DNA from 3 places in the Mesorhizobium robiniae genome. Region 3 is predicted to be linked to each of the others. Evidence: predicted binding sites of a transcription regulator. Region 3 holds the regulator's gene; each other region holds the start of a gene.
The links. The regulator LexA, encoded in region 3, represses DNA repair genes until DNA is damaged. The targets are predictions, from matches to a motif close to TGTTCNNNNTGTGTTCNG.
Positions count from the first base shown of each region.

Region 1: a site for LexA is predicted at 5,282-5,299, ahead of parE (DNA topoisomerase IV subunit B). Genes of this name have one in related genera too.
Region 2: a site for LexA is predicted at 1,849-1,866, ahead of ABID19_RS10745 (ImuA family protein). Genes of this name have one in related genera too.

Region 1 covers NZ_JBEPMC010000006.1:471,197-481,443, reverse strand. Annotated here, with positions in the region: gene ABID19_RS19545 (DUF2336 domain-containing protein) at 1-1,056, shown strand, start outside; gene ABID19_RS19540 (FUSC family protein) at 1,053-3,119, opposite strand; gene parE (DNA topoisomerase IV subunit B) at 3,160-5,211, opposite strand; gene ABID19_RS19530 (GGDEF domain-containing protein) at 5,472-6,641, shown strand; gene gcvP (aminomethyl-transferring glycine dehydrogenase) at 6,707-9,517, opposite strand; gene gcvH (glycine cleavage system protein GcvH) at 9,534-9,902, opposite strand; gene gcvT (glycine cleavage system aminomethyltransferase GcvT) at 9,911-10,247, opposite strand, start outside.
Region 2 covers NZ_JBEPMC010000003.1:539,025-549,271, forward strand. Annotated here, with positions in the region: gene ABID19_RS10740 (DUF6504 family protein) at 1-852, opposite strand, end outside; gene ABID19_RS10745 (ImuA family protein) at 794-1,825, opposite strand; gene ABID19_RS10750 (metallopeptidase family protein) at 2,000-2,422, shown strand; gene ABID19_RS10755 (DUF1737 domain-containing protein) at 2,513-2,719, opposite strand; gene ABID19_RS10760 (HpcH/HpaI aldolase/citrate lyase family protein) at 2,746-3,639, opposite strand; gene ABID19_RS10765 (DUF4153 domain-containing protein) at 3,941-5,494, shown strand; gene ABID19_RS10770 (response regulator transcription factor) at 5,498-6,193, shown strand; gene ABID19_RS10775 (sensor histidine kinase) at 6,190-7,767, shown strand; gene ABID19_RS10780 (NAD(P)/FAD-dependent oxidoreductase) at 7,832-8,998, shown strand; gene ABID19_RS10785 (GNAT family N-acetyltransferase) at 9,071-9,496, opposite strand; gene leuD (3-isopropylmalate dehydratase small subunit) at 9,658-10,247, shown strand, end outside.
Region 3 covers NZ_JBEPMC010000006.1:19,479-29,725, reverse strand. Annotated here, with positions in the region: gene secG (preprotein translocase subunit SecG) at 1-314, opposite strand, end outside; gene tpiA (triose-phosphate isomerase) at 489-1,256, opposite strand; gene ABID19_RS17350 (SurA N-terminal domain-containing protein) at 1,401-3,293, shown strand; gene trpD (anthranilate phosphoribosyltransferase) at 3,290-4,300, shown strand; gene trpC (indole-3-glycerol phosphate synthase TrpC) at 4,305-5,156, shown strand; gene moaC (cyclic pyranopterin monophosphate synthase MoaC) at 5,223-5,720, shown strand; gene ABID19_RS17330 (molybdopterin molybdotransferase MoeA) at 5,720-6,925, shown strand; gene lexA (transcriptional repressor LexA) at 7,030-7,782, shown strand; gene ABID19_RS17320 (ComEC/Rec2 family competence protein) at 7,776-10,232, opposite strand.

The sequences.
Region 1 (10,247 bases), 450 kb from region 3:
AGCGCACTGGCCCGCGCCTACATCAATGCCGATCTGCCTTTCGAGGACCGCTGCGCGGCTGAAGCGGCGCTGACCCTACTGCTCGACGATGCCTCGTCGAAGGTGCGGCTGGCGATGGCTGAGGCGCTGTCGATGAGCCATCACGCGCCGCTGCAGATCATCAGCGCGCTGGCGTCCGACCAGCCCGAAGTCGCAAGCCTGGTGCTGGCACGTTCCCCGATGCTCACCGATGCTGATCTGATCGACCGCGTTGCCCGCGGTCAGAAGGCGACGCAGAAACTGATCGCGGATCGTCCGCGCGTCTCCATGGCGGTCGCCGCGGCGATTGCCGAAATCGGCGAGCCGGAAGCCTGCGCCACGCTGCTCGCCAACAGCGGCGCCGACATCGCTTCGCTCAGCTTCCGCCGTATCGCCGAGCGCCATGGCCATCTGTCCCTGGTGCGCGAAGCGCTGATCACTGACGCGCGTTTGCCTGCCGACTGCCGGCATATGCTGCTGATAAAACTTGGTGAAACCCTTAAAGGCTCGCCGCTGGTGGTGGCGCTGATGGGACATGCCAGAGCCGAGCGCGTCATGCGCGACGCCTGCGTCAAGGCTTCCGTGACACTGATCGAAGGCACGCGCCGAGAAGAGCACGCTGCGCTCGTCGAACATCTGCGCCTGCGGGGTGCCCTGACCGCAAGCTTCATCATTCGCACCATCGCGCATGGCAAGGTCGACTTCTTCGGCTCGGCGCTGGTCGCGCTCAGCCAGCAATCCGAACAACGGGTGAGGGCGCTGCTGGCCGGCGGGCACGATGTGGCGCTGCAGGCGCTGTTCCGCAGTGCCGGCCTTGCCGCGGCCACGCACGCGATCATCCTGCGTGCGCTGAAGATCTGGCGCGAGGTTGCCAATGGCAAGCGCCTGGCCGGCGTTCAGGAAGTCAGCTGGCTGATGCTGAAGGAACTGGGCGGCCAGTCAGCCGAAGGCGATCTCGCCGGGCTGGTCAAGTCGATCCATCTCGATGCACTGCGCGAAAACGCGCGTGGCCACGCGCTGGCGATAGCAGCGGCTTAGAGTCCGTTCTTCGCAAAGAAAGCCGGAAAATCCTCGATCGCCCCGGCGATGATGCGCAGCGAGGCTGCGATCTGCAACATTTCGGTGGCGTCGCTTCGCTCGGCAATGGCAGTTGCATACTGCCGCGCGACAGTGATGATCGCCGTTTGCGGTTCGCCGGGTTGCCCGAAGAGCAGTTCGCGCGCCAGTTCCCGCAGGAAATTGGTGATTGAAAGTGCGGTTTCGGCGGGGACCGCTGAACTTTGCTGCGCATTGCGCAGCTGCAGGATTTCAAGGCCGACTGTGACGGCGGCTATGCTGCCGCCGAGAACGGCATCGCCTTTCTTGCCGATGCGCTGCATGAGCGGCATTAGTTGATTAACCCGGTCATAGGCGAGGCTTTCGAACGCCTCGCGTCTTGGCACGCGCTGATGCAGGCAGAGGCGCGCCAGATCTTCCCGCATGGCTCGCAAGATGCGGCCGACGGTGACCCACGGATCGGCGGGCAACACAGCGACGAAGACGCCGATCGCCAGAAGAATGCCGACCAGGACGGATGCCGAACCGGCGAAGAATGGTCCGGGGTCGTAGGACATGGCCTGATGCGGGTTGAGGAAGGCGAGGAAATTGATGGCGAAGGCGGTCGCCACGCCGACATAGCGCGGATTGGCAATTGCCAGCGCCGCGGGCACCAGGATCGGCACGACGAAGAGTGCGAACCAGCCGAAGCCGGGCAGAGCGGGGAGCGCGACCTGGCCGACCAGAAATGCAAAGGGCAGGGCCAACAGCGTTCCCTTGAAGAAGCCCCAGGCCGATTGCACGGGATCGGGACGCGCGGCAAACAGACTGGAGACGACGGCGACAAGGATGACTGTGCCCGCTGCTTCGGACCATTTTGTCGTCAGCCAGAAGGCGGCGACCAGTAGGGTGGCAAGTGCCGCGCGCACCGCATTTCGCCACGCGGCGTGGTAGTCGCGGTGTACGACCAGCGCCGGGTGCCTGCGTTCACGCGTGCGGCGCGAGGCCGGCGCTCGTAACGCGTCCAGGCCACGCAGCACTTGCTTCAGGGCCTCCGCAAAATCGGCAGCGATGGTGAGGCGGGTGACTGCGCCGACCCTGTCATCGCCTCGGCCTGCCACCATGTCGGGCGTTTGCCGTGCCCTGTCGGCGATCGCGTCGAGCCGCGTCACCCAAGGTGCCGTGTCCTTCAACGCGTCGGGCTTGGCTGCCAATTCGCCGACGAGGGCCTGCAACTCCGTGCGCACCGGTATGAGGGCCGCATTTTTCGGTGCGGCATGGGCATGCAGCGCGCGCGCCGCGGACAAGGCCGACAAAAGCTGGCCGATGGTGCGGCGGACCGGATAGGCGCGCGTCGCGAAGCTCGGCGCTTCCAGCCTTGCATAGGCTCGCATTTCACTCAGCGTCTGGGCGTCTGCGATCAGCTTTCGGTGCAGGTTGGCTAGCGTCGCGGCGTCGCCGCCGGAGAACGCGCCGCCAGCATAGGCCGCAAGGTCGAGGATACAGCGCTTCAGCCTGCCGATGATGGCGTCAGCCGCCAGTTTCGGCAGGATCAGCCGGCTGGTCAGGGCGGCGCAGACGATGCCAAGCACGATCTCCGCACAGCGCGCCACAGCGAGATCGACAACGAGATGTGGCTGGCCGAAAGCCGGCAGGCCGATGATCATCGCCGTATAACCGGCAAGCGCCGCGCCATAGGCTTCAGGGTTGCGGAGCAGCGACGAGACGAGGGTACAAAGGCCTATCCAGACGGCAAGCGCCGTGACGAGCAGCCAGAGGTTGGCGCCAAAGACCGTGGTGGTGCCGATTGCCGCCAGCGCGCCGGCCAGTGTGCCGAGCAGCCGGTAGAAGCCCTTCGCCAGCACCATGCCGGCGACCGGCTGGGCAACGATGAACACCGTCATCATCGCCCATTGAGGGTGGTCGAGCTTGAGGGCGTAGGCGGCGAGGAGTGCGATCAGTCCGGCAGAAACCGTGCGCAGAGCGAAAATCCAATCCGAGCGCGTTGGTGGCGTCAGGCCGGCGAACCTCGCGGCAAGATCGCTCCGCAGCCGGTCCCAGATCACACGCTCATCTCCACATTCGATGCGAACGGGTAGAAGATGCTCAGATATCCAGCACTTCCGTCGCGGCGAACTCCGCGCGTTCCTGGATGAAGCGGAAGCGGGCTTCCGGCTTGGTGCCCATCAGCGCGTCGACCGCATCCTTGGTGGCGGTCTCGGCGTCGATCACATCGACCCTGAGCAGCGTGCGCTTCCTCTGGTCCATGGTTGTTTCCTTGAGCTGGGCAGCCATCATTTCGCCGAGCCCCTTGAAGCGGCCGATTTCTACCTTGCCGCGTCCGTTGAATTCGGTGCGCAGAAGCTCGTCTTTATGCGCATCGTCGCGGGCGTAAGCGACCTTGCCGCCTTGCCGGATCGAATAGAGCGGCGGCACCGCCAGATAGAGATGGCCGCCGCGGACCAGGTTCGGCATCTCCTGATAGAAGAAGGTGATCAGCAACGAGGCGATGTGGGCGCCGTCGACGTCGGCGTCGGTCATGATGATGACCCGGTCATAGCGCAGATCCTCGTCGCGGTATTTTGAGCGTGTGCCGCAGCCAAGCGCCTGGATCAGGTCGGAGATCTGCTGGTTGCCGGCAAGCTTGTCGTTGCCGGCGCTGGCGACGTTGAGAATCTTGCCGCGCAACGGCAGAACTGCCTGGCTGGCGCGGTCGCGCGCCTGTTTTGCCGAGCCGCCGGCCGAATCGCCCTCGACGATGAAGAGCTCAGCGCCGGCCGCGGCATTCTGCGTGCAGTCGGCGAGCTTGCCGGGCAGGCGCAATTTGCGCACAGCGCTCTTGCGCGACACTTCCTTTTCCTGGCGGCGGCGCACCCGTTCGTCGGCACGCGCGATCACCCATTCGAGCAGCTTCGAGGCTTCCTGCGGGTTGTCGGCCAACCAGTGATCGAAGGGATCGCGGATGGCGGTCTCGACGATCCTGATCGCCTCGATCGTCGCCAGCCTGTCCTTGGTCTGGCCGACGAATTCCGGCTCGCGGATGAACACCGACAGCATGCCGGCGGCCGAGATCATGACGTCTTCCGAGGTAACGATCGAAGCACGCTTGTTGCCGACCAGATCGGCATAGGCGCGCAAGCCGCGCGTCAAGACGTTGCGGAAGCCGGCCTCGTGCGTGCCGCCTTCGCCGGTCGGAATGGTGTTGCAGTAGGAATTGAGAAATCCGTCGCCGCCGAACCAGGTCACCGCCCATTCGAGCGAGCCATGGCCGCCTTGCCTGTCGCTCTTGCCGGCGAAGATTTCGCGAGTGACCTGGAATTCGTCGCCGAGTGAGGCTTTCAGATAATCCTTGAGGCCACCGGGAAAATGGAACTCGGCCTTGGCCGGCGTCGTGTCCTTCTCCTTGATCAGCGAGGGGTCGCAGGTCCAGCGAATCTCAACGCCACCGAACAGATAGGCTTTCGAGCGCGTCATGCGGTAGAGCCGCGCTGGCTCGAAAGCAGCGCCTTTGCCGAAGATCTGCTCGTCGGGATGGAAGCGGATTTTGGTGCCGCGGCGATTATGCACCTCTCCGAGCTGCTCCAGACCGGTCACCGGAACGCCGCGCGAAAAACGCTGGCGGTAGAGCTGGCGGCCGCGTGCGACCTCGACTTCGAGATGGTCCGACAGCGCGTTGACGACGGAGACGCCGACGCCGTGCAGGCCGCCCGAGGTCTCGTATACCTTGCTGTCGAACTTGCCGCCGGAATGCAGCGTCGTCATGATGACTTCGAGCGCCGGCTTCTTGAATTTCGGATGCGGATCGACCGGAATGCCGCGGCCATTGTCGGTGACGGCCAGATATCCGTCGGCGGAAAGCTCGACATCGATGAAGGTCGCATGGCCTGCCACCGCCTCGTCCATCGAATTGTCGATGACCTCGGCGAACAGATGATGCATCGCCTTGTCGTCGGTGCCGCCAATATACATGCCAGGCCGGCGCCGCACCGGCTCCAGCCCTTCGAGAACCTCGATGTCGGCGGCGCTATAGCTTTCACTGCCGTCGCGGGATGCCGGGCGCTTCGCCGCCTGCACCAGCGGGTCGGCCGGGCGCGCGGCGGCGCGAACCGGTTGCGGCTGCTTGTCCATCGTGCCGAAAAGATCGTTATTGTCGTCCATGCTGGTCCTGGATTCCGATGCTGCGAATCACCACCCGATACTGCCACGCTTTTTGCGGGCAGGCGACGGAGGTTCCTGTTACGTTCGAGGATAGAGCCTCTTACTGCAAAACCACTCCACAACCAAGCGGCAGCTTGGCGCATCGACGCTTTGTAAACCTTGTCCGAAGGTTGCGCCGGAAGGTTGGCCGAAAAACGGTATCAGCGCACTGCCGCTGACCTAGAATGCAGCGGAACTCCTGAAGAGGCTGCCGCTTACGCATGTTGGATTACAGTTCGCTCCTGCTCGCGGCGGCGCTGTCGGGCACGTGCCTCAGCATCACCATGTTTGCGATCTGGTTCACCGCGCCACAGGCACGCTCTATGCTGACGGTGGCGTGCGGCATTCTTGTGCTCGTCGTGCATGTGGTCTTGTTTTGGCACTATGCCAGGGATCCCAGCCCCTGGCTTTGCCAGATTGTGCTTGCGCTTCTCAGCCTGGGCTTCCTGATCCTGTGCCTGTCGGCCATGCAATATCTCGGCATGCGCGACTATAGGCGCGCGGTTCTGCCGACACTGGCTGCGATGGCCGTTTGCGCGGGCGCGACGTATCTCGGGTTTGACGGTGTCGGCTTCATCATCACCTACGCGACGGTAACCGCGCTGCTCTTGGCTATGGGAGTGATTTTCTGGGTCAAAGGCGATCATGACAGCCGGATATTGCTGGTCGTTTCGTTCCTGAGCGGCGTCTGTGCGCTGTCCTTCGGACTTTGCGGCGCGGTCCTGCTGGTCAAGGGCCAATGGGTGCTCGGCATTGCGCCCGACAACTGGGCCGAACGGTTGAATTCCGTCGTGTCGGTCGCCTGCATGACCGGGCTCGGTGCTTTGACGTTCTCGCTCCACCATTTGCGGGCGCAGATCGAATTAAAGGCCGAGACCATGACCGACCCACTGACCGGGCTGATGAACCGGCGGGCGTTAACGGCATTCTACGGTGAACGGGTTTTCGGTCCGTTCATGTCCGTCGCCATATTCGACCTCGATCATTTCAAGAGGACGAACGACGTATTCGGTCATCCCGTTGGCGATCAGGTTCTGCGCCGCTTCGCCGCTGTCATCAGGAGATATGCCAGGACCGGAGTCGATGCTTTCCGGCTGGGCGGCGAAGAATTCGTGCTGGTCATGTCTCGGATGACGGAAGAGAAGGCCTATGACATCGCGAGCAAGATCAGCGTCGCCTTCGGCACGGAAGTCGTCGCCACCCAGCTTGGTCCATTGCGCAGCACGGTCAGTGGCGGCATCGGCTTTGGCGGGACAGGCGGCACCAGTCTCGACGATGTGCTTGCCGAAGCCGACGCGGCACTCTATGCGGCAAAGCGCGCCGGTCGAAATCGCGTCGTCGCCCAGAACAAGGCGAGCAAGGCCGACGCGCCGGCCTTGCGTTCTGCCTGATTGAGGCTTCTATCTTTTTGTTAGACCATGATCTTGCCCGAAAATCGGATTCCACTTTTCATCGTCTATTCCGCCGCCCCCAGATATTCCGACAGCGGCGGGCAGGAGCAGACGAGGTTGCGGTCGCCGGCGACATTGTCGATACGCGATACCGGCGGCCAGTATTTGGCTGATGTGTCGGCGTCGCCGGCCGGATAAGCCGCCTCCAGACGCGAATACGGGTGGGCCCACTGGGCCGCCAGTGCCTCGGCGGCGGTATGCGGCGCATTGACTAGCGGATTGTCGGCCAGGGGCCATTCGCCTTTCGCCACCTTGGCTGCCTCGCTCGATATCGCGATCATCGCTTCGCAGAAGCGGTCGAGTTCGCCCTTGGGCTCGGATTCGGTCGGCTCGACCATCAGCGTGCCTGCCACCGGAAACGACATGGTCGGCGCGTGGAAGCCGTAGTCGATCAGCCGCTTGGCGATATCATCGACGCTTATGCCGGCGCTGTCCTTGAGCACGCGGGTGTCGAGAATGCATTCATGCGCGACGCGTCCGTGCCTGCCTTTGTAGAGCACCGGGAAATGCGCCTCGAGCCGCGTCGCGATGTAGTTGGCGGAAATGATCGCCGTCTCGGTTGCCTGCTTCAGGCCCGAAGCGCCCATCATGCGGATATACATCCAGGTGATCGGCAGTATCGAAGCGCTGCCGAACGGTGCGGCCGACACCGCATGGCCGGAGCCTTCGGTAACGTGGCCGGGCAGATATGGCTTGAGATGCGCCTTGACGCCAATCGGGCCGACGCCGGGGCCGCCGCCGCCATGCGGGATGCAGAAGGTCTTGTGCAGGTTCATGTGACAGACATCGGCACCGATGTCGCCCGGCCGGGCGAGGCCGACCAGCGCGTTGAGATTGGCGCCATCGAAATAGACCTGGCCGCCATGCTCATGGATCAACGCGCAGAGGTCACGCGCGCCTTCCTCGAAGACGCCATGCGTCGAGGGATAGGTGAACATCAATGCCGCGAGGTTCTGCGCATGCTCGGCAGCCTTGGCCTTCAGATCGTCAACGTCGATGTTGCCGTCTTCGGTGCAGCGCACGACGACGACGCTCATGCCGGCCATCGCCGCACTCGCCGGGTTGGTGCCATGTGCCGACGACGGGATCAGGCAAACCGTGCGGTGGCTTTCGCCGCGTGAGCGGTGGTAGCCGCGAATGGCGAGCAGCCCGGCATATTCGCCCTGGCTGCCGGCATTGGGCTGCAGGGTCGCCGCGTCGAAGCCGGTGATCTCCGCCAGCCAGGCTTCCAACTCGTCGATCATCGCGCGGTAGCCGGCCGAGTGGCTTGCCGGTGCGAAGGGATGCAGATTGGCGACGCTTGGCCAGCTTACCGGCATCATCTCTGCAGCGGCGTTGAGCTTCATGGTGCAGGATCCGAGCGGGATCATAGCACGGTCAAGCGCCAGGTCCTTGTCGGCCAGCCGGCGCAGGAAGCGCATCATCTCGGTTTCCGAGTGGTTTTCGTGGAACACCGGCTGACTGAGAAACTCCTTGCCGCGTGGCTGCCCTGGCATAGTGCGCCCGGCAGCGGCGCCCGCCTTAGCGCCGAGCAGCGTCGCGATCGCGTCCAGATCGGCATCGGTCGAGGTCTCATCGAAGCTGATGCCGATGTGGTCAGCGTCGATGACGCGCAGCAATCGGCCGGTCTTTTCGGCGGCGGCGGCGATCGCGTCGGCTCTGCCCTTCACTTCCACCGTCACCGTGTCGAAGCGGCGTGCGCCAAGCACCGAAACGCCTGCTGCCTTGAGGCCGGCTGCCAGGCGGCTGGCCAGCGTGTGGATGCGCTCCGCAATCGCCTGCAGCCCGGCGGGACCATGCCAGATCGCATAGGCTGTCGCCATGTTGGCGAGCAGCGCCTGCGCGGTGCAGATGTTGGAGGTCGCCTTGTCGCGGCGGATATGCTGCTCACGCGTCTGCAAGGCGAGACGATAGCCGGGGCGACCTTTGCTGTCGGTCGACTGGCCAACGAGGCGGCCGGGCATCAGCCGCGTCAGCCTGTCGGAAACGGCGCAATAGGCGGCGTGCGGGCCGCCAAAGCCCATCGGCACGCCAAACCGCTGCATCGGGCCGACAGCGATGTCGGCGCCAAGCCTAGCCGGTGCTTCGGTCAGCGTCAGGCCGAGCGGATCGGCAATGAAGACGACCAGCGCGCCGGTGGCACGGGCCTTCTCGATTGCCGCGCTGTGGTCGCCATAGACGCCAAACGTATCAGGCCAGGAGACGAGCAGAGCGGCCGTGTTATCATCGATCGTGTCGCCGTCGACCTCGATGCCGAGCGGCTCGGCGCGGGTGCGCACGACGTCAAGCGTCTGCGGATGCGGGGTGCCGGCCAGCGCGACTTTGGTTCGCTTGTCGCGATGATGGCGCAACGCGATGCCGACCGCCTCGGCGACCGCTGTCGCCTCGTCGAGCAGCGAGGCCGACGCCACCGGCAGACCGGTTAGTTCGGTGACCAGCGTCTGGAAATTGAACAGCATTTCGAGCCGGCCCTGGCTGATCTCGGCCTGGTAGGGCGTGTAAGCCGTATACCAGGCCGGATTCTCGAACAGATTGCGCTGAATGACCGGCGGCACGTGGACGCCGTGATAGCCGGCGCCGATGAAGCTCTTCAGAACTGTATTTCTTGCCATTGTCGCCGAAAGCTCGGCCAGCGCCTCCGCTTCGCTTGCCGGTGACGGCAAGGCCAGCGGTCGGTCGAGCCGGATCGATTTCGGCACTGCCTGGCTGATCAGCGTCTCGACTGAGGGAACGCCGATCGTCGCCAGCATGGCTCTGATATCATTGAGGCCAGGGCCAATATGGCGGGCCGAGAAGGGGTAGGGTGCTACAGTCATCTTCCTGGTCCTGCTATCAACCAATATGGGCTTTGTAGGCGGCCTCATCCAGGAGACCTTCGAGCTGGCTCTCGTCAGCCAGTTTCATCTTCCACAGCCAGCCGTCGCCGGTCGCCGCCGAATTGACCAGGGACGGATCAGACGATAGCGAGGTGTTTGCCTCGGTGATCTCGCCGTCGACCGGTGCATAGACGTCCGATGCAGCCTTGACGGATTCGACCACAACGGCGGTATCGCCCTTGGCCAGCTTTTTCCCTAGCTCCGGCAATTCGACGAAGACGAGATCGCCGAGCTGTTCCTGCGCATAGTTGGTGATGCCAACGGTAGCGACACCGCCTTCGACGCGGAGCCATTCGTGATCTTCGGTGAAATAGGTTTTTGGCATGAGAAGGTTCATCCTTTGCGATAGCGATGCGGCGTGAAGGGCAGGGGATTGATATCGATCGGGATTTTCGTCCCGCGAACGTCGGCGAAGAGTTTTGTGCCTGGTTTGGCCAGCGCTGTCTGGACATAGCCCATGGCGACCGGATGGCCGGCCGAAGGGCCGAAACCGCCGGAGGTGACATGGCCGGCGGGATTGTCGTCGGTGTCGAAAAGGGCAGCACCGGCGCGTACCGGCTGGCGGCCTTCCGGCTTCAGGCCGACGCGTTTCTGCGTCGGGCCGCGCTCCAGGATTGAACGCAATGCATCGGCACCGATGAAAGCGCCAGAGGCGCGAACGTCCTTTGGG
Region 2 (10,247 bases), on a different contig from region 3:
TTCGTGGAACAATTTCTGGATCAACAGCGGCTCGCGCAACGGCCGCGAGGTGCCGACGGCGATGCGGCTGACGGCGCCGTCGACGCGGAAGAGCAGCAGCGCCAGCCTTCTTGCGCCTTCGCCGCGACGCTCGAGATCCACCTTCAAAGTCGTCGCCAGCATTTTCACCAGCCGCTCTATTTCGTCGGTCAGCATGATGGGTTCTGCGAGGTGGCGTTCGACCGAAAGCGGCGCGACCGGCAGGCGCGGCGACACCGCCTCGTCGAGGCGGCCGAGCGCCTGGTCGAGACGCAAAAGCAGAGAGACACCGAAGCGGCGGGCGAGCGGCGCGCGGGGGGCTGCCATGACGGCCCCCGCCGTGCGCAGGCCGACGCTTTCCAGGCTGGCGCGGATATCAGGCTCGATGCGTAGAGCCGCCAGTGGCAAGGGTGCGAGAAGCGCTTCCTCCTCGCCACCGGGGACGATGCGGTCACTGGCAAACCGCGCTGCCGCCCAGGCAGCACCTGGCGTCGCGGCAAGGCCGGCGCGGACATCAAAACCCTGATGGAAAAAGCGCGACAGGATGTCGTCGAGCATCGAGCGTTCGCCGCCGAAAAGATGGGTGCAGCCGGTGACGTCGAGGAACAGGCCATCGGCTGCGTCGAGCGCCACCAGCGGGGTGTAGCGATCGCACCAGTCGGCAAGGCTTTCGAGCAGGCGGCGGTCGGCCTCGGGATCGGCTTCCAGTACGTCGATCGACGGATGCATGGCACGCGCGTCGGCTATGCCCATGCCGCGCTTCAGGTGAAGCGCCTCAGCCCGCTCGTCGAGGGCGGCGATGCGCTGCGCGTTCCCCTGGCGATGGCTGATCACCAGCGGCAGGTGATCCGACGGCCGGGAACGCCAGGACCGCCCCAGACGCTGCCGCAGGACCCTTTCCGCGGCGAGATGCGGGAACCACAGGGACAGAATTCGCTGCCCTTCTTTCCTCGCCCCGTCTTTCTTCGAAACTGTGTTCATCGGGGTTCCACTCCAGTGTGAATTGTCCTGGCAAGGCCGTGCGGCTCTTGCCGATGCTGACGGTGAAGGCGGGACGGCCGATCGACCCGGCAAGCGGCCGGGCAATCGTCTGGCGGGATGCCGACGGCGCCGCCGACAGGACGAGGCGTACGGGTGCCGCCGTCGGCTCGGGTTCGCCGGCCTGGCGCAGCAGAAACACCGGCCGGCCGGCATTTTGCGCCCGGGCGTGCAGCCGCCGCGTCGCCGTGAGGTCCAGCCGCTGCGGGCTGCCGCGGATTTCGAGGATGACGGCGGCGAGCGCGGTCATCCGGGCGGCTTCCTCGGCGATCCACAGCGCATCGAGGAGTTTTGGCGCCTCGGAAAACAGCAATTGCTCCGGCTCGATGCCGAAAACAGCGTGAAGCCCCCTGGCATAGGGGAAGCCCGCCTCCCGGAAGATTTCCGCGGTGCCGATCCACAGGACCGGCAATTGCGGCCCCTGTTTGAGGATCAGGCTGACGAGCGACAGGGCGAAGCCGGCGACGGCCCCGGCATCACGTGTCGCGGCGCCATGGATCTCGTTCAGCGCCGCCTTCGGCAGGCCGCCGCTAAGCGCGGTGTCGAGACCTTCGGCACCGGTGCGCAGAAACGCATCAGGCGGCGCCACGGCGAGGCCGCGGCGGACGATTGTCAGACCATCCGCTGTTGGATTCTGGGAGGTGACGTCAGCATCAACGGGGGCTGCGCCGGCCGGCGCCTCCAAGCGCTCGGGCAGCGTTCCCTCGATCTTCGCGATCTGGCGGCGCAGGGCAAAAACAGTCTCCCGCGCCACGGCGCTTGTCGCCATGACGGTCAGCTTCCACTCACAATTGTTCCTGTTATGTTCCTATAGATTCCAGAGGCCACCCGAAGAGTCAAGCGGAGTCATGGGGAATTTATTCCTGCCCTTGCGTTAACGGCAACCCGGCCATTTGCCGAGTCCGGCTCGAAAGCCTATATGCCGGGATCAGAAGGACAAAGCATGGCCCGCATCTACAAGACCCGTGTCTGGCACGACCAGCTTTCGCCGTCGATGGAGGAAATGGAGTTCCTGGCGTTGGAGGCTTATGCCCACCTGCCGGAGGATTTTCGCAAGCTGACCGGCGAGATCGTCATCCAGATCGCCGAATTCCCGACCGACGAGATCATGGACGATCTGTCGCTGGAAACGCCTTTCGACCTGCTTGGCCTGTTCGAGGGGCGCGGCATTGCCGAGCGCTGGAACCCGCAGACCGGCGAGGGGCCGAACCGCGTCACGCTCTACCGCCGCGCCATCCTCGACTACTGGGCCGAGAACGAAGAGACGCTGGGCGACATCGTTACCCATGTGCTGATCCACGAGATCGGCCATCATTTCGGCCTGTCGGACGATGATATGGAGCGGATCGAAGAGGCGGCGGAGTAAAGGGCCCCACGCTTCGTCATCCCAGGGTCTCCGCGACGTCGCTTCGCTCCTGCTCCGCCCTGGGATGACGAAAGACGAGCAGAAACCTCCCTACCAATCGCTGAGCTTGGTGTTGGGCCCGTATTCCTGGCCCTCGATATCCTTCACCACGGCCTGGCCGCAGCGCATGCTCTTGGTCTGCTTGTCATAGGCATAGGTTGGCGAGCCGAACAGGTGCCAGCCCTTGTTCAGCGCCGCCGTCACCTTGTGGCAGAAGCTGGAATCGTCCGGGCCGGACAAAAAGCGGTAGAGTTTCATTTTTCATTCCTGTCGTGAGTTGCCAATCATGCCCCGATGGCGGCCGCCTTCGCCAGCAGTTTTTCGGCCTGCGCCAGATGCAGCCGTTCGACCATTTTTCCATTCAGTGCAATGACGCCCTTGCCGGCATTCTCGCCAAGCGCGAACGCCTCTTTCACCGAACGCGCCTCGGCCAGCGCTTCGGCAGATGGCGCAAAGGCCCGGTTCGCAGCCTCGATCTGGGTCGGATGGATCAGCGACTTGCCGTCAAACCCCATGGCAGCCGCCTCCCCGCATTCGCGCGCAAAAGCGTCCAGGTCGCGAAAATCATTGAAGACACCATCGAGCAGGTCAAGGCCGCCGGCGCGCGCGGCGAGCACCATCTGCATCAGCCACGGTGTGAGATAGCGCCGGTCGGGCGTGGCGAGAATGCCGGTCTCCTTGACCAGATCGTTCGTTCCGGCCACGAAACAAGTGAGCCGCGAGGCCGGATCGCGGCCAAGCTCGGCAATCGGTCCGATGTTGAGCAGAGCCTTGGGGGTTTCGATCATCGCCCATAGTTTCACCGCGTCGGGTGCGAAATTGTCGTCGAGAACGTCGCCGGGTTCGAGGACATCGCGCGGCGTGTCGACCTTGGGCAGCAGGATGGCGTCGGGCTCGCAGCGTGCCGCGGCCAGCAAATCGTCGGCGCCCCATTCGCTGGAAAGCGCATTGATGCGCACGACCATCTCGCAGCGCCGGCCATAGTCGTTGGCAACTGGGCGATCGGCGAAGATGCCGGCGAGTTTTTCGCGCGCGGAGACCTTGTCGGCGGGAGCGACGGCATCTTCGAGATCGATGATGACGGCGTCGCAAGTCAGCGAGGCAAACTTGGCCAGCGCCTTGTCGTTCGAGGCCGGGACGTAGAGCACCGAACGGCGCGGGCGGTAGGTTTCGGTCATCATACCAAATCTATGCCGCCTGCGGCCGGTCGAGGCAAGCCGCTTTGACCTGCATAAAAACTGCACAAAAGTCCCGAAAATCTCCTCGCATCCGCCCCGCCGCCGGCACTTCCGCCGACGACAAGGGCGGCATGCAAGAGCGAGAAAAACTCCGTTGGTCCCTGCCTTACCGGCTCCGAAGTGAGGGCTGGTGGCTCGTCGATCCACCCCGGACGCATCGTTCGGCGACCCTCTTCCCCCTCATCCCTAAATCTCTGCCCAGATATGCCGGCCGCATCAAAGCCGCCGAGAGAATCCGATCATGACATCGTTGCTTACGGCCGCGCCGAGCTATTGCGCGCGATTCGGCGTTGCGGTCCTGCTTGCCGCGCTGGCCGATTTTCTCTTCTACGGGCAGCCCGTCGGCATCACGCTTTTCCTGTTCGGCATTACGCTTGCCGCCGCAGCCGCGGTCATCCAGCCTTCGGCGCTCAGCGCCCGCGGCCTGTGGCTCGGGCTCGGTGCCTTGCTTGTCGGGCTGCTGCCGCTCATTGAAAATGTCAGTGCGCTCTCCGTCGCGATCGGGCTTGCGGCGATGGCCGTCTTCGCGCTTTCGCTGGCCGGCCGGCTGCGGCGCGGGTTTGCCCGCATTGCCGGCCAGGTTGCGCTCTTCCTGCTCGCGGCACCATTCCGGTTCGCCCACGATTTCTTTCGCTGGCGCAAGGCGGCGCGGCGGCTTGGCCGACGGCGCATCCGCTTTGCGGCGATCGCCGTCTGGGTGATGCCGTTGACGCTGGGAGCGGTGTTTCTCGCGCTGTTCGGCGCCGCCAATCCGGTTGTCGAATACTGGCTGTCGCTGATCGATCTCCTCGCACTGCTCGACCTCATCCAGCTGCCGCGACTGGCCTTCTGGCTGTTCATACTTGCCGGTGTCTGGGCCTTTCTGCGCCCGCGCCTGCCACGCTTTCTCCGCCGCATTGCGCGTGTGGTGTCGTCTGTGCCTGTCGGTCGGGTGACGACGACAAAACCCGCCAAAGCGATCGAGGACATCATCTTCGGCAAGGCCGCCATTCTTCGCGCGCTGGTCGTCTTCAACATCCTATTCGCCATCCAGACCGCGCTCGACGCCACCTATCTGTGGGGCGGCGTCGCCCTTCCCGACGGGCTGACCTACGCCGCCTATGCACATCGCGGCGCCTATCCCTTGATCGTCACGGCACTGCTCGCCGCCGGCTTCGTGCTGGCGGCGCTGCGGCCGGGGAGTGCGACCTCCAGCGATCCGCTCATCCGCCGGCTGGTCTATGTCTGGGTGGCGCAGAACATCGTGCTGGTCATCTCGTCGATCCTGCGGCTCGACCTCTATATCGGCATCTATGCGCTGACCTACTGGCGCGTCGCCGCCTTCGTCTGGATGGGACTGGTTGCGGCGGGCCTTGCCCTGATCATCGCCCGCATCGCGCTCGAAAAATCCAACGAATGGCTGCTTTCCGCCAATCTTCTGACGCTTTCGATGACGCTCTATGCCTGCTGCTTCGTCAACTTCGCCGCACTGATCGCCAACTACAATGTCGAGTACTCATTCGAAATGACCGGCCAGGGCACCGAACTCGATTTCTGGTACCTGCGCTCGCTCGGCCCCAGCGCCTGGCCGGCGCTCGACCGCTTCCTCGAGCATCAAGCCAGCACGAATGCGGCCAGCCTTCCCTCCTACAGCGAACTCGCCCGTACGCTTGGGCAGGACGAGGCCTGCTATCGTGCGGCCCGAGAAAACTGGCGCGCCTGGAGCTTTCGCGACTGGCGGCTCCTTCGTACTCTCGACACGCGTATCCCGTTCGTGGTTCCTCAGGGCTCCGAACCCTTCGTGCCGGGCCGCTGATTCATGCCGCATCACATCCTGGTCGCCGACGATGATCCGCACATCCGCGAAATCATCTGCTTTGCGCTCGAAAAGGCGGGGATGAAGACGGTTGCCGTAGCCGACGGCGCCGCCGCCTTGCAGGCGATCGAACGCCGACCGCCCGATCTTGTCGTGCTCGACATCGGCATGCCGGAAATGGACGGGCTGGAGGTCTGCCGGCGGCTCAGGCACACATCCGACGTGCCGGTGCTGTTCCTGTCCGCGCGTGATGAAGAGATTGACCGCATCCTTGGGCTCGAAATGGGTGGCGACGACTACGTCATCAAGCCGTTCAGCCCGCGCGAACTGGTCGCCCGCGTCAATGTCATCCTGCGGCGCGCTCGCCCGACAAAGGCCGAACAGGCCGACGACAGGCAATTCTCGCATGGCAAGCTCGCCTTGGTGCCGGCCAGCCATGCGGCCAGTTTCGACGGCCAGCCGCTGGTGCTGACGTCGATCGAGTTCGCGATCCTGAAAGGGTTTCTGGCGCGTCCGGCGCATGTGCTCGGCCGCGACATGGTGATGGCCAATGCCTATGCCGCCAACATCCATGTCGCCGAGCGCACCGTCGACAGCCATATCCGCAACATCCGCGCCAAGTTGGCGGCGGCCGGCTGCACGGACGCGATCGAGACGGTTCACGGCGTCGGTTTCCGGCTCGGCCGGTGCGGCGCGTGAACACCCAAAAATGGATTGGCAGCAAATGGCGGCCTCGCCTCGCCACCATCGTAGTTGCCATCCTGATCATGGTGATGGCGCTGCCGCTGGTCGGCTTGTTCTTCTTCCGGCTCTACGAGAACCAGCTGATCCGCCAGACCGAGGCCGAGCTGATCGCGCAAGGTGCCGCCCTTGCCGCCATCTATGCACAAGAGATCCGTGACGCCGGCATCCCGGCCGAGAAGCTCGGCGCGGCGGTGCCTGCCGCCAGTGCCAGCGATTCGAACTCCCCCTATCGGCCCATCGAGCCGCACCTCGATCTTGCCTCCGATACCGTTCTGCCGACCCGGCCTGCGGCGACAGCTGCCGCCATCGATCCTGCCTTCGCGGCGGTCGGGGCGCGGCTATCGGGGATTCTTGCCGAGACGCAGAAAACCACGCTTGCCGGCTTTCGGTTGCTCGAGGCAAAAGGCGTCGTCATCGCCGGGCGCGAAGAGGTCGGCCTGTCGCTCGGCGCGGTCGCGGAGGTTCGCGAAGCGTTGGCCGGCCGCTATGCCAGCGTGCTCAGGCTGAGGATCTCCGACGAGCCGCCGCCATCGCTCTATTCGGTGAGCCGCGGCACGAGAGTCCGCGTCTTCGTCGCCCTGCCGGTTGCGGTCGACGGCAAGGTCGCCGGCGTGGTCTACCTGTCGCGAACGCCAAACAATATCGTCAAGCATCTCTATGGCGAGCGCGGCAAGGTGGTGCTGGCGACGATCGCCATTCTCGGCGGCACGCTGCTCATCGCGCTCGTCTTCCTGCGCACCGTCAGCCGGCCGATATACGCGCTGATGGAACGAACGAAACGCATCGCCGCCGGCGACCGCGAAGCCATCAGGCCGCTCGACCATCACGGCACGCGCGAGATGGCGGCACTTTCCGCCGCCTTCCTCGATATGGCCGAAAAGCTGCATGAGCGCTCGGACAGCATTCAGACCTTTGCCACTCATGTCTCGCACGAACTCAAATCGCCGCTGACGGCGATCCAGGGGGCCGCCGAACTGCTGCGCGATTCGGGCAGCACAATGGACGAGGCCGAGCGGCGTCGCTTTTCCAACAACATCGTCACCGACGCCGGCCGGCTCAATTTGCTGGTGCGCCGCCTGCTCGACCTGGCGCGCGCCGAAAATCTGGCGCCCAGCAGCGAAAGCACATCGATTGACGCCGCACTGGCGCTGCTGCCGGCCAAAGACAGGCTGGCGGTGCGCGTCGCGGCCGGCGGCGATATCGGTCTGCGCATCTCGGCCGAGAACGCGGCAATCGTGCTCGCCAATCTCACCGACAATTCGGCGCGGCATGGCGCAACGCTGGTTTCGATCACGGCAGCGAGCGCGCACGGCAAGGCGACGATCCTGGTGAGCGACGATGGTGCCGGCATTTCGCCCAGCAACCGGGCCCGCATCTTCGAGCCATTCTTCACCACGCGCCGTGATTCAGGCGGCACCGGCATGGGCCTCGGCATCGTGCTGGCCCTCCTGAAAGCGCATGATGGCACGATCCGGCTGGTTGACTCCGAGCGCGGCACGCGCTTCGAGATCATCCTGCCGATTGTGTAAATTGGAGCCTGATTCCGAAGACCGGCTTTCGGGATCATGCTTCAGAACTGGAGACGCGGAAAACGTGCGCTACGACATCGTCATCATCGGCGGAGCCATCGTCGGCTCCTCGATCGCCTACTATCTGCGCGAGGAAGGGTTTTCGGGCTCGATCGCGCTGGTCGAGCGTGATCCGCAATTCGCCCATGCGGCAACGACGCTGTCCTGCGCTTCCATCCGCCAGCAGTTTTCCATCCCAGAAAACATCCGGCTGTCGCAGTTCACGCTGAAACTGTTCCGGCGGCTGACGGAAGAGTTCGGGGCGGACGCAGATATCGGCTTTCGGGAAGGCGGCTATCTCATCCTCGCCGGCGAGAACGGGCTGCCGATCCTGCGGGCCAACCACAAGGCGCAGATCGCCGAGGGGGCCGACATCGTGCTTGAGGATGCCGAGGCGTTGGTGCGTCGCTTCCCGTGGCTGTCGGCAGAGGGCATCACCGCCGGCGCCTATGGCCGCACGGGCGAGGGCTGGTTCGACGCGCATGCGATGCTGATGCTGTTCCGCAAGGCGTTGCGCGAGAAAAAGATCGATTTCGTCACCGCCGATGTGACCGGCATCGAGCGGCAGGGCGATCGTATCACCAGCATCAGCCTCGACAATGGCGAGCGGCTCGAGGCCGGCGTCGTCGTCAACGCCGCCGGGCCGAATGCCGGCAAGGTGGCTGATATGGCCGGGCTGGCGCTGCCGGTGGAGCCGCGCAAGCGCAATGTGTTCGTCTTCGAGGCACGCGAAAAATATACCGACATGCCGCTGCTGGTCGACCCCTCAGGCATCTATGTCAGGCCGGAAGGCTCGGTCTACATCACCGGCGGTGCCGAACCGGAAGAGGGCGACGGTCCTGCCGACCCCGGCGATTTCGAGCCCGACTGGCCGCTATTCGAAGAGGTGATCTGGCCGGTGCTGGCGACCCGTATTCCCGCCTTCGAGGCAATCAAGCCGACACGCGCCTGGGTCGGTCATTACGACTACAACACGCTCGACCAGAACGCGGTGATCGGCCCGCATCCCGAGGTGAAGAATTTCCTCTTCGCCAACGGTTTTTCCGGCCACGGCCTGCAGCAGGCGCCGGCCGTCGGCAAGGCGCTGGCCGAGTTGATCATGCATGGCGGCTACCGCACGGTGGATTGCACGGCGTTTGGGTATAGCCGTGTCGCCGAAGGCCGGGCTTTTCGCGAGCTGAACGTGATTTGAGGGCACGACGTAGGGCGCGCGAAGGATCGCAGCAGGCGACGTGACTGTCGTCGCGATGGTCTTGGCAACGCGTCAGTGCTCGCGGCCGAACCAGAACGCGTCGGGCATGCGCATCATGCCGATCCGCTCGTAGAAGCCGACGGCATCGGGCACGGAAATCAATGAGATGGCGACGGACGGCCCGAGCTGCCGGCGCACTTCGTCGAGCAGGCCCTTGCCGATGCCGAGCCCTTGCGCCGATTTGCAAACGGCGAGCTCGGAAATGTAGCATACCCACGAAAAGTCGGTGATGCCGCGGGCGAGGCCAATCAGCGGCTTGCCGGGCGCATCGAGGCGCGCCGTCAACACTATATCCGCGCTGGCAAGCATCGTCTTCAAACGGGCTTCGTCATCGATAGGGCGGGTAGCGCCGAGGCCGGATTCCACCAGCACGCGGCGGAACTCGGCAGCGTCGAGGGTTGGTTCACTGGCGTAGAGGATTTTGGGTCGCGTTGTCATGCCGGTGAAAGTGCACCATCGGGCGGCGGTTTTGAAGCTGCTTGGTGCTGATCTCGTGTTCCGGGACCACGAGCGAAGACAGCCACCTTTTATTTGCCCGCCTCTTTGTGTAAACCGGGCGCCAACACATCCCCGCAGCGAAAAGAAGACGGGCAAAGACCATGGAAAAATTCACCAAGCTCACCGGCGTCGCCGCACCCATGCCGATCGTCAATGTCGACACCGACATGATCATCCCCAAGGATTATCTCAAGACGATCAAGCGCACCGGTCTCGGCAGCGGACTGTTCGCCGAAATGCGCTACAAGGACGACGGTTCGGAAAACCCTGATTTCGTGCTCAACAAGCCTGCCTACCGCAAAGCGCAGATCCTGGTCGCCGGCGACAATTTCGGCTGCGGCTCTTCGCGCGAGCATGCGCCGTGGGCGCTGCTCGATTTCGGCATACGCTGCGTCATCTCGACCTCGTTCGCCGACATTTTCTACAACAACTGCTTCAAGAACGGCATCCTGCCGATCACCGTCAGCCCGGAGGATCTGGAGAAGCTGATGGACGACGCCTCGCGCGGCTCCAACGCGACGCTGTCGGTCGACCTGGAAGCCAAGGAAATCCGCGGACCGGACGGCGGTGTGGTCACGTTCGACCTCGACGACTTCAAGCGGCACTGCCTGCTCAACGGGCTCGACGACATCGGCCTGACCATGGAGAAGGCCGGCGCCATCGCCTCGTTCGAGAAGAAGAACGCCGAGCT
Region 3 (10,247 bases):
GGCGCAGGCGCCGTAGTGCCAGGCAACTGGTCGAGCACGCCACCGCCCGCGCCGTTCGCCGCCGGCACGCGATCGAGAATATCGATCGGCTTCTCGCCGTAACGGGCGATGATCGACAGCGTCAGCGAGGTGACGAAGAAAGCCGCCGCCAGGATCGCCGTCGCCCGTGTCAACGCGTTGGCAGCGCCGCGCGCGGTCATGAAGCCCGATCCGCCGCCGATGCCGAGGCCGCCGCCTTCGGAGCGCTGCAGCAGCACCACGCCGACAAGAGCGAGCACGACCATGAGGTGGACGACGATCAGTACGGTTTCCATAGGTTATCCTGGCAAAGCCTTGCGCGGCCGTGGATACGACCGGTGATTTGGAGGCGGCTCAATACAATGCTTTGATGGCATTTCCAAGCCCGCAGCCGGAATATGGGAAGCAATGCGCCCTTTGCAACGATTTCCGCTGCGGCACCGCCTATCCCAGCCCGCCAGGACTGGGTGCTACGAGATATTTCGATAGGCTTCGGCGATGCCGAGAAAGTCCGCCGCTTTCAGACTGGCGCCGCCGACCAGGGCGCCGTCGACATTTTTCACGCCAAGCAGTTCGACGGCGTTCGACGGCTTGACCGAGCCACCATAGAGAATGCGCATCTTCGCCGCTGCGCTGCCAAGCTTTTCCGACAGTTTTTCGCGGATATGCGCGTGCGCCTCCGTAACGTCGGCGGCGGTCGGCGTCAGTCCTGTGCCGATCGCCCATACCGGCTCGTAGGCGATGACGGTATTCGACGCCGTGGCGTTGGGCGGCACCGAGCCGGAGAGCTGGCGCGACAGCACGTCGAGCGTAGCGCCCGCTTCGCGTTCGGCTCTCGTCTCGCCGATGCAGATGATCGCCACCAGCCCGGCACGCCACGCGGCGGACGCCTTGGCCTGAACGATGGCGTCGTCCTCGTTGTTATCGGCACGACGTTCGGAATGGCCGACGATGACGTGGCTGGCGCCCGCGTCTTTCAGCATCTCGGCCGAAATGCAGCCGGTATGGGCGCCGCTCTCCTTGGTGTGGCAATCCTCGCCGCCGGCCCGGACCGGCGTGCGCGACAAAATCTCTGCGGCGTGCGCAAGCAGGGTCGCCGGAACGCAGACCAGCGCTTCGGTCTCAGCATCGAGCCCGCTCATGAAGCCGTTGCCGATCATCCTGAGTTCGTTGAGCGAGGCACTGGTGCCATTCATTTTCCAGTTGCCTGCGACCAGCGGGCGGATTCCTGGCGTCATGGGATTTGCTTCTCCGGGCAATATTCGGCTGCGTCCTCACTAGCAAACTCAGCCCACAAAGCAATCGACAGTGGGCCGGAAGGACGCTATTGCGCTTGTTTCAGACTCGGCGCATGCGAAAATGCGCAAAAATCGGAAGTGACCATGCTTGGTATCTTGAGAAACGCGGCGGGGACCTGGGTCGCGAAGGCGTTGCTGATATTGTTGGTGTTGAGTTTCGCCGTCTGGGGCATTTCGGGGCAGCTTCTGGGTGGTTTTGCAGGCCACGACGCGGTTATCACGGCCGGAGGCACCAAAGTATCGATCAACGAGTATCGCCTCGCCTATGATCGCCAGATCAGCGTGATGTCGCAGCAATTCGGCCAGCGCATCAGCCGCGAGCAAGCGACGGCGCTCGGCCTGGACAACCAAGTGCTGGCGCAACTCGTGTCGGGTGCAGTCCTCGATGAGCAGGCCCGCAAGCTCGGGCTTGGGCTGTCCAAGGACCGCCTGGCCCAACTCACGCATGAAGACCCCGCCTTCAAGGGTCCCGGCGGCAGCTTCGACAGGCGAACGTTCGAATACATTCTGCAACAGGTCGGTATGCGGCCGGAAGACTACCTCAGGAACCGCGCCCAGGTGGCTGTGCGCCAGCAGATCGTCGAGGCGGTTTCGGACGGTCTCAAGACTCCGGATACCTTCTTGAAGGCGGTCGCGCTCTATCGTGGCGAAGACCGCACCATCGACTATGTGACGCTGCCGAAATCACTGGTCGAGCCGATCGAAGCGCCGTCCGACACAGTACTCTCGGCCTTTTTCGAGGAAAACAAGAAGACCTATGCGGCGCCCGAATACCGCAAATTCTCCTATGTCAGGCTCGAGCCGGAAGACATCATGGATCTGAGTGCTGTGACCGACCAACAGGTCAGCGAGGACTACAACAAGAACAAGGCGCGCTACACCACGCCGGAAACGCGCACCATCGAACAGCTCGTGTTCAAAACGCCTGATGCCGCGAAGGCCGCGCTCGATTCACTCAGGACCGGCGCAACTTTCGACAAGATCGTTGCCGCCGAGGGTAAGACGCAAGCCGACACGCTGCTCGGCACGCTGACCAAGGACAAGATCGCCGACAAGGCGGTGGCAGACGCCGCCTTCGCGCTAAACGCCAACGAGGTCAGCCCGGTCGTTCAGGGCGCTTTTGGTCCGGTGCTGCTGCGCGTCACCGATGTCAAGCCCGAAGTGGTGAGGCCGCTGGCCGAAGTGTCCGCTGAGATCCGCAAGGATCTGGCGCTGAGCGAGGCGAGCCGCATTCTGCTTGATGTGCATGACAATTACGAAGATATGCGCGCTTCGGGCAGCACGCTCGCGCAAGCGGCCGAAAAACTGAAGCTTAAGGTCGTCACCATCGATGCAATCGATCGCACCGGCCAGAGGCCGGACGGCACCGTCGTCAACGACCTGCCGGAATCGCCGGATCTCATCAAGGCGGTGTTCGACGCCGAACCCGGCGCCGAGAATCCCGACCTCACCACCGCCGGCAACGGCTTCGTGTTTTACGAAGTGGATTCGATCACGCCGGCCCGCGACCGCACGCTGGATGAAGTCCGCCAGAAAGTAGTGGCCGACTGGACGGCGGCGGAAACGACCAAGCGGCTCACGGCGAGAGCGGACGAACTCGAAAAGCGTCTCAAGGCCGGCGCCACGCTCGATGTGATCGCAAGCGAGCTCAAGCTCGAGAAGCAGACCAAGCGCGGCGTAAAGCGCGAGGCGGACGACGTCGATTTTGGCAAGGAAGGGGCGGCTGCGATGTTCGACGAGGGCGAAGGCGGGACTGGGTTGATCCCCTCGCCCACCGGCGACGGACAAATCTTGTTCAAGATTGCCGAAGTCTTCGAGCCTGCCGGAGCCGACGCGAGCTCGGTGCCGGAAGACGCACAGAAATCCTTCACCTCCGGCCTGTCGGACGACCTGCTCGACCAGTTAGTGGCGCAGTTGCAGACCCAATACGACGTTCGCATCGACCAGACCGCCGTTGCCCAAGCCCTGACCAGATGAGCGCGCTCAAGACCCATATCGCCAAGGTTGCCGCCGGCGACGCCCTTTCCTTCGAGGAGGCGCGGGAGGCCTTCGACATCATCATGTCGGGCGACGCGACACCCGGCCAGATCGGCGGCTTCCTGATGGCGCTGCGCGTGCGCGGCGAGACGGTGAGTGAGATTTCCGGCGCCGTCGCCACCATGCGCGCCAAGATGCTGCGTGTCGAAGCGCCCGCTGGCGCCATCGACATCGTCGGCACCGGCGGCGACAATTCGCACAGCGTCAACATCTCGACCGCTTCCGCCTTCGTCATCGCCGCCTGCGGGGTGCCGGTGGCCAAGCATGGCAACCGCGGACTGTCGTCGCAGACCGGCGCCGCCGACGTGCTGACAGCGCTCGGCGTCAAGATCGATATCCCGCCGGAAACGATCGGCCGCTGCATCCACGAAGCAGGCGTCGGCTTCATGTTCGCGCCGGCGCATCATCCGGCAATGAAGCATGTCGGCCCGACCCGCGTCGAGCTTGGCACCCGCACCATCTTCAACCTGCTTGGTCCGCTCTCCAATCCGGCCGGTGTCGCCAGACAGATGGTCGGCGTGTTCTTGCCGGAGTGGATCATGCCGGTGGCCGAGACGTTGAAGGCGCTGGGCGCCGACCACGCCTGGGTCGCCCATGGCGACGGCTATGACGAGATTACCACCACCGGTGAAACCCAAGTGGCCGAACTGGTCGGCGGCGAGATCCGCAGCTTCACGCTGACCCCGGAAGCGGTGGGACTGAAGCGTCACACCAAGGACGAGTTGCGCGGCGGCGATGCCGCCTACAACGCCCAGGCGCTGCGCGACATGCTGGGCGGCGCTGCCGGCGCCTTTCGCGATACGGTGCTGATGAACGCCGGCGCCGGACTGGTGGTGGCGGGCAAGGTAACAACGCTTGCCGACGGCATGGCGACGGCGGCGCAAGCCATCGACAGCGGCCGCGCGCTGCAAGTGCTCGACCGGCTGGTCGAGATTTCGAACGGATAGAGCCGTGTCTGACATTCTGCGCAAGATCGAAGCCTACAAGCGCGACGAGATCGGGGCGGCAAAGGCGCGCGTGCCGCTTGCCGAGATCAAGGCGCAGGCGAAGGACGCCGATGCGCCACGCGGCTTTCTCGCGGCCCTTGAAGCCAAGCGCAAATCCAGCAGTTTCGCGCTGATCGCCGAGATCAAGAAGGCGAGCCCGTCCAAGGGTCTGATCCGCGCCGATTTCGATCCGCCGGCGCTGGCCAGGGCCTATGCGAAAGGCGGCGCCGCCTGCCTTTCGGTGCTGACCGACGCGCCGTCCTTCCAGGGCGCGCCTGAATTCCTCACCGATGCGCGCAGCGCCGTGACATTGCCCGCTTTGCGCAAGGATTTTCTGTTCGAGCCTTATCAGGTTTTCGAAGCCCGTGCGTGGGGTGCGGATGCCATCCTGATCATCATGGCGAGCGTCGATGACGCCATGGCCAGGGAGCTCGAAACGACGGCTTTCGAGCTTGGCATGGACGCGCTGGTCGAGGTGCATGACGAGGCCGAGACGGAACGCGCGCTGAAACTGTCGTCACGGCTGATCGGCATCAATAACCGCAACCTCCGGACGTTCGAAACCAGTCTCGACACCTCGGAGCGGCTCGCTGCGATGGTGCCGGCCGACCGCCTGCTGGTCAGCGAGAGCGGTATTTTCTCGCACGAAGACTGCCGCAGGCTGGAACGGAGCGACATCGGCACCTTCCTCGTCGGCGAGAGTCTGATGCGGCAACAGGACGTGGCTGCCGCAACGCACCTGCTTTTGATGGGCAAGGCGCCGGCTCATGCATCGGCCCGAAAATCAGAATCGATTTTCGGAGAGCACGATGCTTAGATTCAAAGTGTTAGAGCGTACCATGTGCGTCCAAACGGACGCACATCGCTCTAAGGCCATCTGACGATGACGACCGCCCTCACCCATCTTGGCGCGACAGGCGAAGCCAACATGGTCGATGTCGGCGACAAGGCGGAGACGACGCGCACGGCGATCGCCGAGGGTTTTGTCTCGATGCTGCCGGAGACGCTCAAAATGATCCTCGATGGCGACGCCAAGAAGGGCGACGTACTCGGTACGGCGCGCATCGCCGGCATCATGGCGGCCAAGAGGACGCATGAGCTGATACCGCTCTGCCATCCGCTGCTGTTGACTAAGATATCCGTCGACATCGAACCGGACGCGGCGCTGCCCGGCCTGAAGGTCACGGCATTGGCCCGCGTCACCGGCAAGACCGGCGTCGAGATGGAGGCGCTGACCGCCGTCTCGGTCGCTTGCCTGACGATCTACGATATGGCCAAGGCGGTCGACCGCGCCATTGTGATCTCGGGCGTCAGGCTGGTGGAAAAGACCGGCGGCAAGTCCGGCGACTACAAAGCGGGCGCCCAGGGGACAGGCCGATAATGGCGCTGCTTCCGGTCGCCGAGGCGCTAGAGCGCCTGCTTGAAGATGCGGCGCCCTTGCAAGCTGAAAGCGTCGCCCTGATGGACGCCGCCGACCGCGTTCTGGCGGAGCCGCTCATGGCGCTCCGCACCCAGCCGCCCTTCAACGCGTCCGCCATGGACGGCTATGCCGCGCGGGCCGAGGATGTCGCCTCCGTGCCGGCAAGACTTTCGGTGATCGGCATGGCGCCGGCCGGACGCGGCTTTGCCGGAACGGTCGGTCCGGCGCAAGCCGTGCGCATCTTCACCGGCGCGCCGCTTCCCGCAGGCGCTGATACCATTGTCATCCAAGAGAATGTCCGCGATCTCGGCGGCGGCAGCATCGAAGTGACCGCGCCGACGGTTGAAGGCCGCAACATTCGACGCCTCGGGCTCGATTTCTCGAAGGGCGACGTCCTGCTGGAGAAAGGTCGCCTGCTTGATCCGGCGGCGTTGTCGCTGGCGGCGTCGGCCAACCATCCGCAGGTCAGCGTGGTGAAACGGCCGTTGGTCGCTATCATCGCTACCGGCGACGAATTGCTGCCGCCGGGCAGCGAGCCTGGCCCCGACCAGATCATCTCGTCCAATGCCTATGGCGTCGCCGCTGCAGCCCGCTTGGTCGGCGCCGACGCGCTCGATCTCGGCATCGCCTCCGACCGCAAGGAGGCGATCGCCGCGTTGGTGAAAAAAGCGGTCGATGCAGGAGCCGACGTCATCGTCACGCTGGGCGGCGCCTCAGTCGGCGACCACGACCTTGTGCATGACGTGCTGACTGGCGAAGGCATGACGCTCGATTTCTGGAAGATCGCCATGCGACCGGGCAAACCGCTGATGTTCGGCCGGCTGGGCGACGTCCGCTGCATCGGCCTGCCTGGCAATCCAGTGGCGAGCCTGGTCTGCACACAGCTTTTCCTGAAGCCGTTGCTTGCGCGGCTCGGCGGCCGCGCCTACCGGCAGGACATGCGTCAGGCGCGGCTCGGCGCCGCCATACCGGCCAACGATCTCAGGCAGGACTATGTACGCGCGGTGGTGAAGGAAGACACCGGCACGCTAACGGCGACGCCGTTCGGCATCCAGGATTCCTCGATGCTCAGAACGCTGGCCGATGCGAACGGGCTGATCGTGCGTGAGCCATTTGCACCCCCAGCCGCGACAGGCGCCGCCTGCAGCGTGCTGATGTTACGCTGAACAAACCGTCAACGCATTCATTAAACTTTAAACAGTTGCGGAACACAACTGGAACAGATAGTGTTTGTTCTGGGTTTGTTTTTCTGATTCTGTTGGGGGTCGCGATGCTGACACGCAAACAACATGAGCTGTTGATGTTCATCCACGAGCGGCTGAAGGAAAGCGGTATTCCGCCATCGTTCGACGAGATGAAGGAAGCGCTCGACCTGGCCTCCAAGTCGGGAATCCATCGGCTGATCACGGCACTGGAGGAGCGCGGCTTCATTCGTCGGCTGCCCAACCGCGCTCGCGCGCTGGAGGTGCTGCGCCTGCCCGATTCGATCGCGCCCGGCCTCAATGCGGCGCGCAAATTCTCGCCGAGCGTCATTCAGGGCAGCCTTGGGCAGAGCAGCCATGGACAGGGCAGCCTCGGGCGGCAGATCAAGCCGGCGCCTTCACGCATGCCCGCAGCCGGCAACGACGACGACGTTGTCGCCACCGTCTCCATCCCGGTGATGGGCCGGATCGCTGCCGGTGTGCCGATCGATGCCATCCAGCACCAGACGCATTCGATCTCGGTGCCACCGGACATGATCACCGGCGGCGCGCACTACGCGCTGGAAGTCAAAGGTGATTCGATGATTGAGGCCGGCATTTTCGACGGCGATACGGTCATCATCCGCAACGCCGACACCGCCCAGCCTGGCGAGATCATTGTCGCCCTGGTCGACGAGGAGGAAGCGACGCTGAAGCGGTTCCGCCGTAAAGGCGCCTCGATCGCCCTGGAAGCCGCCAATCCGGCCTATGAGACGCGCATATTCGGGCCGGACCGGGTCAAGGTGCAAGGCAAGCTGGTTGGATTGATCCGGCGTTACTGAACGGCAGCTTTCTTGGCTTTCTCAGGCTTGCGGTAAGGCGGCAGACCCCTCGCCTCGCGCGAAAATCTCCGCTGCTCATGCCAGGGCCTGTATGGCTGTTCGACGGCAAAACGGATTTCTGCGCGCGTCGTCGCAGATTGCGGATCGAAGAAGACGGCAGCACTGCCCATGCGAGCGAGCTGGCGTTTGGTGACGACGAGAACCAGCGGGTTGCGGCAGGGATTATAATAGGCTGTGGCGTCGTCAATAACGAGCAAATCCGCAAAGCCACAGGCCGGCCGCGCGGTTTTGCGGTCGTCGGCGAGCGCGATGATCGCGCCGGACGGATGCCGGGCGATGCAAAGGCCGTCAGTGCAGTAAAAAGGCGCTCCCGGCGGCAGGTCGGCCGGGTCGGCGATGTCGAACCGCACGTCTCCTTTTTCGAATGTCTCCGGCTCGACAATAGTCGCTGAAATCAGCGCATGTTTCCAATTGTCGGTGGTGAATTCGTTCGAGCGCACTCGGTTGACGGCAAGTTCTCCCCCGCCGATCGGCAGCGCCACCAGATGCGCGTCCTCCGAGATCAGCACGTCGGGGGTGCGTGTCTCGGAAATCGTCAGCAGGCCGGCGAGCGCAAAGGGAAGTGCCGCAAGCCGCAACCATGTCGTCGCCATTGTGGCAATGACCAGGGCGACCGTCACCAGCAGAACCGACTGCAACGAAATCAGCCCGACTGCATCGACCGGCGAACGCTCGGAGATCCATCCCGATATTGCGATCATGGCCGTCAGCCCCTTGCCCATCATGTAGAGGAAAGGCCCGTCGAGGCCGAAAGGCATTGCCAAGGCGCTGACGACGGCCAGGAACATGACGACCGTAACGATCGGCATGACGGCCAGATTGGCGAACAGGCTGAGCGGCGAGACGCGCTGGAAGTGCCAGATGGCGAAAAGCGCGGTGGCGCTGCCGGCAATGATGGAAGTCATTGCGATGGTACCTGTCCCAGCGAGGAGTTTGCGCGTGACGAAAGCGACCGGTGACCGTCGCTGCGGCGGCGCCTTGGCCTTGTCGGCACGATAGTCCGACCAGCCGGCATAGGCGCCTACGAGAGCCGCGGTCGCGGCGAAGGACATCTGGAAGCTGGGGCCGACCACCTCGTGCGGCGACACGACGATGACGGCGATCGCTGAAATCGTCAGATTGCGCATGGTGAGTGCGGCCCGATCGAACAACACGGCGACAAGCATCACCGCCAACATGATGAAGCTGCGCTCGGCCGCGACCACGACACCGGAAAATATCAGATAGGCAGCTATGGAAACGAGTGCGGCGCCGGCCGCATATTTTTTGACCGGCCTACGCGACGAAAAATCGGGAAACAGCGCAAAGGCGCCGCGCAGCAATCCCATGATGGTGCCGGCAACAAGCGCCATGTGCAGGCCGGAAATGGAGATGATGTGGTAGATGCCGGTGCGCCGCATCGATTCGTTGATTTCTTCGGGGATGCCGGCACGCACGCCGACGATCAGCGCAGCGGCAATCTCCCCCTCGGCCCCACCGATGCTGTCCCTGATGTGGTCGGCGATGGTTTCGCGCGCCTTTTCGATCGAGGCGGAAAGGCGCGCGGCTAACGGTGCATCCTCGGAAGCGACGATCTTCGGATTGCCGAGGAAAAAGCCGCTGGCGCCAATGCCGGCGAAATAGCTGTCAAAGGAGAAGTCATAGCTGTCCGGCCTAACCGGGCCAGTCGGAGGCAGAAGCCTCACATAGCCGGCCACCACCGAGCCTGCGGTCATCTCGGCGGGAGTTTTGCGTGCCGAAACCCTGACACGTTCCGGTGCATAACGCAGGGTCGGCCGGGCGGTCGATATCACGTCGATGGTCAGCCTGATCCGGCCGTTCGCCATCTGGTCGAGCCTGACGACGCGGCCGGTGAGCTGGGTCTGGATTACCGAACCGAGCATCTGCGTTCCCGCGCGCCAGGTTTCAACCTTGGCGGCGAGCACACCGAGTGCGCACAGCAACGCTGCCATGAAACACAAATGCGTTTTGCGCCATGACCGCGTGACCGCTGCACACAATGCCGTGAGGACCACGACGGCGATGGGTTGGGGAAAGCCCGGTTCCACGGCAAGCGAAAAATAGACGATCACGCCGGATGCCAGGAAAACCGGCACCAGCAGGAAGGCGACGCCGCGGTCGAGTTCCATGCCGGCCGCCGAAACAACGCTGTTGCGGACAGCGGATGGTGCGAGGCGACGGAACTGTCGGCGGAAACCAACGACAGGCCTGGGTGTTGGACCGGGTATTGGCGCGGAGCGGCCTGGCGAAAGAAGCTGGATGCCCGAGTGCGACCCAGGCAACGAAACGGGTAGCGGCTCGGCGTGAGGAACGTCGGCAAACAGCGATCGTTCGCTGACGCTTGCGACCACGCCCTCGCTCTCGTTCACGCCGCGGCCTGGTCCAGCCATCGGGTCTGCCCCTTG